Regions from separate parts of the Streptomyces cyclosori genome, predicted to be linked through region 2. Evidence: riboswitches for the same ligand, from Rfam matches in the RefSeq annotation. Region 2 holds a riboswitch; each other region holds the start of a gene.
The links. Region 2 has a riboswitch for thiamine pyrophosphate ahead of thiC (phosphomethylpyrimidine synthase ThiC). Riboswitches for the same ligand answer to the same signal wherever they lie in the genome.
Positions count from the first base shown of each region.

Region 1: linked by a shared signal. The riboswitch ahead of thiO (glycine oxidase ThiO) and the one ahead of thiC (phosphomethylpyrimidine synthase ThiC) in region 2 are both predicted to bind thiamine pyrophosphate.
Region 3: linked by a shared signal. The riboswitch ahead of AB5J87_RS09875 (thiamine ABC transporter substrate binding subunit) and the one ahead of thiC (phosphomethylpyrimidine synthase ThiC) in region 2 are both predicted to bind thiamine pyrophosphate.

Region 1 is NZ_CP163520.1:5,782,919-5,786,185, reverse strand. Features, by position in the region: gene thiE (thiamine phosphate synthase) at 1-141, opposite strand, end outside; gene AB5J87_RS25605 (Rv2175c family DNA-binding protein) at 216-581, opposite strand; gene AB5J87_RS25600 (NAD(P)/FAD-dependent oxidoreductase) at 625-1,845, opposite strand; TPP riboswitch at 1,909-2,022, shown strand; gene thiO (glycine oxidase ThiO) at 2,020-3,216, shown strand; gene thiS (sulfur carrier protein ThiS) at 3,213-3,267, shown strand, end outside.
Region 2 is NZ_CP163520.1:3,998,779-4,002,045, forward strand. Features, by position in the region: gene AB5J87_RS17830 (hypothetical protein) at 1-238, shown strand, start outside; gene thiC (phosphomethylpyrimidine synthase ThiC) at 372-2,150, opposite strand; TPP riboswitch at 2,143-2,277, opposite strand; gene AB5J87_RS17840 (YibE/F family protein) at 2,349-3,267, shown strand, end outside.
Region 3 is NZ_CP163520.1:2,256,982-2,260,248, reverse strand. Features, by position in the region: gene AB5J87_RS09885 (phosphatidate cytidylyltransferase) at 1-404, shown strand, start outside; gene rlmN (23S rRNA (adenine(2503)-C(2))-methyltransferase RlmN) at 508-1,614, shown strand; TPP riboswitch at 1,633-1,742, shown strand; gene AB5J87_RS09875 (thiamine ABC transporter substrate binding subunit) at 1,816-2,907, shown strand; gene AB5J87_RS09870 (ABC transporter permease) at 2,961-3,267, shown strand, end outside.

The sequences.
Region 1 (3,267 bases), 1.8 Mb from region 2:
GCCCTTGTCCCGCAGCTGGACGATGTCCACGCCGGAGGACAGCACCGCGTCCAGGAAGGCGGGCAGGTCGCCCTGGCGCCTGCGCGCGTCGGTGCACAGGTAGAGCCGGGCGTCGGCGAGCTGCTCTCTGGCCGTGGGCATGGCGGGTCCCCCGTTGGGTCCGGTGCGGGCACGGACCGGCCGGTCCGGTCCGTGCCCCACTGTCGGCGATCAGGTCAGACGGCGAGCGCCTGAGCGCGGCGCTTCACCTCCGTGCCGCGATTCTCGCTCAGTGCCTGCGCGGGGGTGCCGGGCAGGGTCGGGTCGGGGGTGAAGAGCCACTCCAGCATTTCCTGGTCGGAGTAGCCGTCGTCCCGCAGCAGGGTGAGGGTGCCGGTGAGGCCCTTCACCACCTTGTCGCCGTCGATGAAGGCGGCGGGCACCTGCAGCGTCCGGTTCTCACCGCGGCGCACGGCGATCAGCTGGCCCTCCTTCACCAGCTGCCGCACGCGCGTCACCTCGACATCGAGCATTTCGGCGATGTCGGGGAGGTGGAGCCAGGCGGGGACGAGAGCATCGGTTTTTGCGTCAATCTCGGTCACGGGACAAGCGTGCCATCCCGGACTGACACTCGGTAGCCGGAGCTCAGCCGACCGCGGTCTTGAGGGGCACGGAGGGGTCGGCCGCGCGGACCGGATCCAGCCGCGCACCGGCCTCGATGAGCTTGCGGCCCTGCGCCAGATCGCGCGGCCGGCCGACCGCCAGCAGGGCGACCAGCACCCCCTCGCGCAGCCAGCACACCGTCCAGGCGGCGCCGGAGGGCTCGCCCCGCCACAGCAGCCGGTCGGCGCCGCCGTGGTGGCCGACGTACTGCACGAACCTGCCGAACTGCTCGGACCAGAAGTAGGGCACCGGGTCGTACGGGCGCACCGCCTCGCCGACGATGTCGGCGGCGACCGTGCGCGGCCCCTGGAGCGCGTTGTCCCAGTGGTGGATGAGCAGCCGCTCCCCGTACCTTCCCGAGGGGAAGGAGGCGCAGTCGCCGACCGCGTAGACGTCGGGGAGCGAGGTGCGCAGCCGGTCGTCGGCGGTGATGGCGCCCTCCGGGCCGCGCTCGATGCCGGCGCCCTCCAGCCAGTCGGTGGTGGGGCGGGCGCCGATGCCCACCACGACCGCGTCGGCGGGCAGCCGTCGGCCATCGGCGAGCACCACGGCGCCGGGCTCCAGGGCCGCCACGCGCGCGCGGGTGAGCAGTTCGGCGCCACTCTCCGCGTACCAGTGGGCCATCGGCGCGGTGACCTCGGCGGGCAGCGCCCCGGCCAGCGGCCGGTCCGCCGCCTCGACGACGGTGACCGCGCAGCCCGCCTCGCGCGCGGCGGTGGCGAACTCGGCGCCGATCCAGCCCGCCCCGACGACCACGACCCGGCGCTGGGCGCCCAGGACCGCGCGCAGCCGTCCGGCGTCGTCCAGGGTGCGCAGCAGATGGACGTCCGGCATCTCCGAGGCGCCGGGCAGGGTGATCGGTTCGGCGCCGGAGGCGATCACCAGGGTGTCGTAGCGGACCGGTCCGGCCTCGGTGTCGACCTCGTGCTCACGCGCGCGTACGCCCAGCGCGCTGCGGCCCAGCCGCAGCTCGACCCCGAGCCCCTCGAAGTCCACCTCGAAGGCCGAGCCCTCGGCCTTGCCGAGCAGCACCGCCTTGGAGAGCGGGGGCCGGTCGTACGGCTGGTGGGGCTCGGCGCCGATGAGGGTGATCCGGCCGGGGAAGCCCTGTTCGCGCAGGGCCACCGCGGTCTGCACCCCGGCCATGCCCGCGCCGACGACGACCACGTGCCGCTGTTCCGAATGCGTCTGCTTTTCGCTCACCCGATCACCATAAACATCTGACTGTTCGTCAGGAAACCGGTCACGCGTTAGCCTGGCGCACGTACAAGCACTCGCGGGAGCCCGGACGCACCGGGCTGAGAGGGAGGCTGCAGCGGCCTCCGACCGTACGAACCTGATCCGGGTCATGCCGGCGAAGGGAGGGGCTGGACGCCCATGCATTCATCCCAGGACGGGACACATCCCCCGGGGGCGGACGTACTGGTGGTGGGAGGCGGCATCATCGGCCTCGTCACGGCCTGGCGCGCCGCGCAGCGCGGTCTGCGCACCGCGCTCGCCGACCCCGAACCGGGCGGCGGGGCCGCCCAGGTGGCGGCCGGCATGCTCGCCGCCGTCACCGAACTGCACTACGGCGAGGAGACGCTGCTCGGCCTCAACCTGGCCTCCGCCCGGCGCTATCCGGACTTCGTGGCCGAGCTGGAGCAGGCGGCCGGAACGGCGACCGGCTACCGCGCCTGCGGCACCCTCGCGGTGGCCCTGGACGCCGACGACCGCGCCCACCTGCGCGAACTGCACGCCCTCCAGCAGCGCTCCGGCCTCGACTCGCAGTGGCTGACCGGCCGCGAGTGCCGTCGGCTGGAACCGATGCTGGCCCCCGGGGTGCGCGGCGGGCTCCGGGTCGACGGCGACCACCAGATCGACCCGCGCCGCCTGGCGAAGGCCCTGGTCACCGCCTGTGAGCGGGCCGGTGTGCGGTTCCACCGCCGCTGGGCCGAACGGCTCTCGGTGGTCCGCGGGCGGGCCACCGGCGCGGTGCTGGACGACGGCACCGCCCTCGCCGCCGGGCAGGTCGTGCTCGCGGGCGGCAGCCTCAGCGGCCGGCTCGCGGGCGTCCCGCCCGAGCTGCTGCCGCCGGTGCGGCCGGTCAAGGGCCAGGTGCTGCGGCTGACCGTGCCGCCCGCCTACGCCCCCTTCTTGTCCCGCACGGTGCGCGCGGTGGTCCGGGGCAGCCACGTCTACCTGGTGCCGCGCGCCAGCGGCGAACTCGTCGTCGGCGCGACCAGCGAGGAGCTGGGCTGGGACACCACCGTCACCGCGGGCGGGGTGTACGAGCTGCTGCGCGACGCGCACGAGCTGGTGCCCGGCATCACCGAGCTGCCGCTCACCGAGACCCGCGCCGGGCTGCGCCCCGCCTCCCCCGACAACGCGCCGCTGCTCGGCCCGACCGCGCTGCCCGGCCTCCATCTGGCCACCGGCCACTACCGCAACGGGGTGCTGCTCACACCGGTGACCGGCGACGTCCTGGCGCACGTCCTGGCCACCGGCGAACTGCCCGCCGAGGCCCGCCCCTTCACCCCCCGCCGCTTCACCTCCGCCCCGGCGGAGTCCGTACCGCAGGAGCTGCCCGTATGACCGCCTCCCCGACGACCGTCTCCGTGAACGGCGAGGCGCGCGACCTCGCCG
Region 2 (3,267 bases):
CTGGCGCCACGCCCTGGTGGAACGGGGCATCTATCCCTTCCTGCGCGAGGCGCTGGCCGACCCGAGCGTCGGGCCGGGGACCGCCTCGCGCCACCCGGTGGGCCGGATCCCGGCCCTCGGCTACGACCGGCCCGACTTCGACAGCCCGGGCGACCCGACCCCGGGCACCCGGCCCAGCTTCACCAGTCCGGACTTCACCAGCCCCGACTTCGGCGGCCCCGAACACCAGCCGGAGTAACCGGTGTCGGGCCCGGAAGCGGATTCTGTGCGGACCCTATGTTTCACGTGAAACCAGGTGTGCCTGTTTCACGTGAAACACGGGCCGGTGTTTCACGTGAAACATGCGTACGCGTTCGCCACTCGGCGATGTATCACTCGGCGATCGGCAGATAGACCCGGTTGCCCGCGGCGGCGAACTCCGCGGACTTCTCCGCCATTCCGGCCTCGATGTCACCGGCCGCCAGATCGCCACCGTGTTCCCGCCGGATGTCCTGCGAGATCTTCATCGAGCAGAACTTGGGACCGCACATGGAGCAGAAGTGCGCGGTCTTCGCCGGCTCGGCGGGCAGCGTCTCGTCGTGGAACTCCCGGGCGGTGTCCGGGTCGAGCGCCAGGTTGAACTGGTCCTCCCAGCGGAACTCGAAGCGGGCGTCCGAGAGCGCGTCGTCCCAGTCCTGTGCACCCGGGTGCCCCTTGGCGAGGTCGGCCGCGTGCGCCGCGATCTTGTAGGTGATGACACCGGTCTTCACGTCGTCGCGGTTGGGCAGGCCCAGGTGCTCCTTGGGCGTGACGTAGCAGAGCATCGCGGTGCCCCACCAGGCGATCATCGCCGCGCCGATGCCCGAGGTGATGTGGTCGTACGCCGGGGCGACGTCCGTGGTGAGCGGGCCGAGCGTGTAGAACGGGGCCTCCTCGCAGATCTCCTGCTGGAGGTCGATGTTCTCCTTGATCTTGTGCATCGGGACATGGCCCGGGCCCTCGATCATCGTCTGCACGTTGTGGCGCTTGGCGATGCTGTTGAGCTCACCGAGGGTGCGCAGCTCGGCGAACTGCGCCTCGTCGTTGGCGTCCGCGATGGAGCCGGGCCGCAGACCGTCGCCCAGCGAGTACGTGACGTCGTAGGCCGCGAGGATCTCGCACAGCTCCTCGAAGTTCTCGTACAGGAACGACTCCTTGTGGTGCGCGAGGCACCAGGCGGCCATGATCGAGCCGCCGCGCGAGACGATGCCGGTCTTGCGACGGGCGGTGAGCGGCACGTACCGCAGGAGCACGCCCGCGTGGACCGTCATGTAGTCGACGCCCTGCTCGGCCTGCTCGATGACCGTGTCCTTGTAGATGTCCCAGGTCAGCTCCTCGGCACGGCCGTCGACCTTCTCCAGCGCCTGGTAGAGCGGCACGGTCCCGATCGGGACGGGGGAGTTGCGCAGCACCCACTCGCGGGTGGTGTGGATGTTGCGGCCGGTCGAGAGGTCCATGACCGTGTCGGCACCCCAGCGGGTGGCCCAGGTCATCTTGTCGACCTCCTCCTCGATGGAGGAGGTGACGGCGGAGTTGCCGATGTTGGCGTTGACCTTCACCAGGAACCGCTTGCCGATGATCATCGGCTCGATCTCGGGGTGGTTGACGTTGGCGGGCAGCACCGCGCGACCGGCCGCGATCTCCTCGCGCACGACCTCGGGCGCCACGTTCTCCCGGATCGCGACGTACTCCATCTCCGGGGTGATCTCGCCCCGGCGGGCGTAGGCGAGCTGGGTGACGGCCTGGCCGCCCCGGCCCCGGCGCGGCTGGCGCGGGCGGCCCGGGAAGACCGCGTCGAGGTTCTTGAGGCCACCGCGCGGCGAGGTGTGCTTGATGCCGTCGTCCTCGGGGCGCACCGGGCGCCCGGCGTACTCCTCGGTGTCGCCACGCGCGATGATCCAGTTCTCGCGGAGCGGGGCGAGGCCGCGGCGGACGTCCGTCTCGATGTTCGGGTCGGTGTACGGCCCGGACGTGTCGTACAGCGTGACGTCCTTGCCGTTGGTGAGGTGCACCTGGCGGACCGGCACCCGGAGGTCGGGGCGCGAGCCCTCGACGTATCCCTTGTGCCAACCGATGGACTTCCCGGCCTCGTTCTGGCTGGAGGCAGGCGTGCGTGCGTCCTGAATGGTCATGAGACCTACTCCCTACGCCGGCATTACCCGGTAACAGGTTCGGCGGTCGGCGCAGCCGCTTCCGTACCGTTCGTACGGATTTCAGCGCCCTCTCAGCCCGGTGCTCCGAGCTCCCGCGTGTGCAAAGGTGTCACCACGCTAGCGCCATCTCCAGCGCGCTGAACAGAGGGGCCCCTTCGTTGTTGCGATGATCGGGCGGTGACGTCAACAGAGCAGCCCCACAAAGACGCCCACGGACACCCGCACGCACAGCCTCACGGGCACAGCCACAGCCACGGCCCGGCAGCGCCCGTCTCTAAGCATCTCCGCAAGGTGATCGCCGCCGTGCTGATCCCGTTCTCGGTGGCGGTGCTGGTGGGGCTGGCCGTCCTGTGGCCCGGCGGAACCCCCGCGCACCAGCGCACCGGGGTCGGTTTCGACCGCCAGACCCAGCAGGCCAAAGTCACCGGCATCCAGAAGGTGGACTGCAAGTCGGTCAACGCCGCCCAGGCTCCCGCGAACGGCGGCGCCCCGGCCGCCGGGGGGCAGGCGGCCAAGGAGCCCGATCAGCGTCCGTGCTCCAAGGCGACGATCGAGGTCACCACCGGCGACGAGAAGGGCCGCACCTTCACGGAGATCGTGCAGCCCGGCGCCCCGCGCCAACTCCACAAGGGGCAGGGCGTGATCGTGGCGTACGCCCCCGACGCCCCCCACGATCTCCAGTACTCGGTGACGGATGTGAACCGCCGGGTCCCGATGGCGCTGCTCGCGGGCATCTTCGCGCTCGCCGTCGTGGTCGTGGGGCGGCTGCGCGGGGTGATGGCGCTGGTCGCCCTCGTCGTCTCGTTCGCCGTACTGACGCTGTTCATCCTGCCCGCGATCCTCCAGGGCTCGAATCCGCTGCTGGTGGCGGTGGTCGGGGCGAGCGCGATCATGCTGATCGCGCTGTACATGTGCCATGGGCTCTCGGCGCGCACCTCGGTCGCCGTGCTGGGCACCCTGGTCTCGCTCGTCCTGATCGGGCTGCTGGGATCGCTCTTCATCGGCTGGGCCTCGCTGACCGGCAACACCGACGACAACACCGGTCTGATCCACGGCCTCTACCCGAACATCGACATGTCCGGTCTGCTGCTGGCGG
Region 3 (3,267 bases), 1.7 Mb from region 2:
CGTGGCGGGTGTTCGTCTTCCTGCTGCTGACCGTGGTCAGCGACACCGGCGCGTACGCGATCGGCTGGCGCTTCGGCAAGACGAAGCTGGCGCCGCGCATCAGCCCCGGAAAGACCCGTGAGGGCCTGGTCGGCGCGGTGACGTTCGCGATGGCGGCGGGCGCGGTGTGCATGCAGTTCCTCATCGACGACGGCCAGTGGTGGCAGGGCCTGCTGCTCGGCCTCGCGGTCGCCGCCAGCGCCACGCTGGGTGACCTCGGCGAGTCGATGATCAAGCGGGACCTGGGCATCAAGGACATGGGCACGCTGCTGCCCGGCCACGGCGGGATCATGGACCGCCTGGACTCCCTGCTGCCGACGGCGCCGGTGGTCTGGCTGCTCCTGGTCGCCTTCGTCGGCAGTTGACGGATTCGCCCGCACGTCGCTGACCTGCTGTTTCCTCGGTCGGGGGCTCGTTGTCCACAGGACGGCGAGCCCCTTTCCGTATGTCTGAGACACTGGTGGGACCATGCCGAAGCCCGGAGAACTCACTTTCGTCGCCCCCCGCGGAGCCAAGAAGCCGCCGCGGCACCTCGCCGACCTCTCGCCCGCCGAGCGCAAGGAGGCCGTCGCCGCGATCGGCGAGAAGCCGTTCCGCGCCAAGCAGCTGTCGCAGCACTACTTCGCGCGGTACGCGCACGACCCCGCGCAGTGGACGGACATCCCCGCCGCCGCGCGCGCCCGGCTCCAGGAGGAGCTGCTGCCCGACCTGATGTCGGTCGTGCGGCACATCTCGTGCGACGACGACACCACCCGCAAGACGCTGTGGCGGCTGCACGACGGGACGCTGGTCGAGTCGGTCCTGATGCGCTACCCGGACCGGGTGACCATGTGCATCTCCTCGCAGGCCGGCTGCGGCATGAACTGCCCGTTCTGCGCCACCGGCCAGGCCGGCCTGGACCGCAATCTGTCGACCGCCGAGATCGTCCACCAGATCGTCGACGGCATGCGCGCCCTGCGCGACGGCGAGGTCCCCGGCGGCCCGGCCCGGCTCTCCAACATCGTCTTCATGGGCATGGGCGAGCCGCTCGCCAACTACAAGCGGGTCGTCGGCGCCATCCGCCGTCTCACCGACCCCGAGCCCGACGGCCTGGGCCTGTCTCAGCGCGGCATCACCGTCTCCACCGTCGGCCTGGTCCCGGCCATGCTCCGGTTCGCCGACGAGGGCTTCAAGTGCCGTCTCGCCGTCTCGCTGCACGCCCCGGACGACGAGCTGCGCGACACCCTCGTGCCGGTCAACACCCGCTGGAAGGTCCGCGAGGTCCTCGACGCGGCCTGGGAGTACGCGGAGAAGTCCGGCCGCCGCATCTCCATCGAGTACGCACTGATCCGTGACATCAACGACCAGGCGTGGCGCGGTGACCTGCTGGGCCGCCTCCTCAAGGGCAAGCGCGTCCACGTCAACCTGATCCCGCTGAACCCGACGCCGGGCTCGAAGTGGACGGCCTCGCGCCCCGAGGACGAGAAGGCGTTCGTCGAGGCGATCGCCGCCCACGGCGTGCCGGTGACCGTCCGCGACACCCGTGGCCAGGAGATCGACGGAGCGTGCGGGCAGCTCGCCGCGGCCGAGAGGTAGTCTGGGCGGGCAACTCGAAAATTCCGACAGGGGAGCGCCACAGCGCTGAGAGTGCGACACCGTCAGGTCGCAGACCCTCTGAACCTTGCCCAGGTCATTCTGGGTAGGAAGTTCGGTCACCACTCAAGCTGTTGCGCCCTGCCCGCCCCCCGGCGGGCAGGGCCGCGTCTCTTCCTGGTCACTCCAGGAGGAATCACCACCATGCGCAGTACGAAGAAGCTGGCGGCCACCGCGCTGGCCGCGGCCCTCGGGGTCAGCGCGCTCGCCGCGTGCGGCGGCAAGGACGACGCCAAGACCGACGGCGGCACCAAGTCCAAGACCGTCACCCTGGTCAGCCACGACTCGTTCGCCGCCTCCGACGCGGTGCTCAAGGAGTTCACCGCGCAGACCGGCTACACCGTCAAGGTCCTCAAGAGCGGTGACGCGGGCGCGGCGCTCAACCAGGAGATCCTCACCAAGGGCTCCCCGCGCGGCGACGTGTTCTTCGGCGTCGACAACACCCTCCTCTCGCGCGCCCTCGACAACGGGATCTTCACCCCGTACGAGGCGAAGGGGCTGGCCGGGGTGCCCGCCGACGTCCAGCTCGACCGGGCCGAGCACCGGGTGACGCCCATCGACACCGGCGACATCTGCGTCAACTACGACAAGAAGTACTTCGCGGACAAGAAGCTCAGCCCGCCGCAGTCCTTCGCCGACCTGATCAAGCCCGAGTACAAGGGCCTGCTGGTCACCGAGAACGCGGCGACCTCCTCGCCCGGCCTCGGCTTCCTGCTCGCCAGCGCCGCCCAGTACGGCGACGACGGCTGGCAGGACTACTGGAAGAAGCTCAAGGACAACGGCGTCAAGGTCGTCGACGGCTGGGAGCAGGCGTACAACCAGGAGTTCTCCGGCTCGGCCGGCGGCAGGAAGGCCAAGGGCGACCGCCCGCTGGTCGTCTCCTACGCCTCCAGCCCGCCCGTGGAGGTCCTCTACGCCAAGCCGCAGCCCACCGAGGCCCCCACCGGCGTCGCCACCGGCACCTGCTTCCGCCAGACCGAGTTCGCCGGACTGCTCAAGGGCGCCAAGAACCCCGACGGCGGCAAGGCCCTCCTCGACTTCCTGATCTCCAAGAAGTTCCAGGAGGACATGCCGCTCAACATGTTCGTCGACCCCGTCCTGAAGGACGCCAAGCTGCCCGAGCTGTTCACCAAGTTCGGCGCCACCGTCAGCCAGACGCACACCGTCGCCCCGGACAAGATCGCCAAGAACCGTGAGCAGTGGGTCAAGACGTGGTCCTCGCTCGTCCTGAAGTAGGACGCGCCGCCCGCCGGAGCAGGGCGCGCGCCCACGTGGTGCGGCTCGGCCTGATGGCCCTGCCGCTCGCGTTCTTCGCGCTCTTCTTCGCCTGGCCCGTCGCCGCGATCGTCGGCCGCGGGCTGCGGCCCGACGGCGGCTGGCAGCTGGGCCGGCTCGGTGAGGTGCTCACCGAGCCGGACCTCCAGCACGTCCTGTGGTTCACCACCTGGCAGGCGCTCGCCTCCACCGCGCTCACCCTCCTGATCGCCCTGCCCGGCGCCTATGTCTTCGCGCGCCTGGACTTCCCCGGCCGCGACCTGCTGCGGGCCGTCGTCACCGTCCCCTTCGTGCTGCCCACCGTCGTCGTCGGCACCGCCT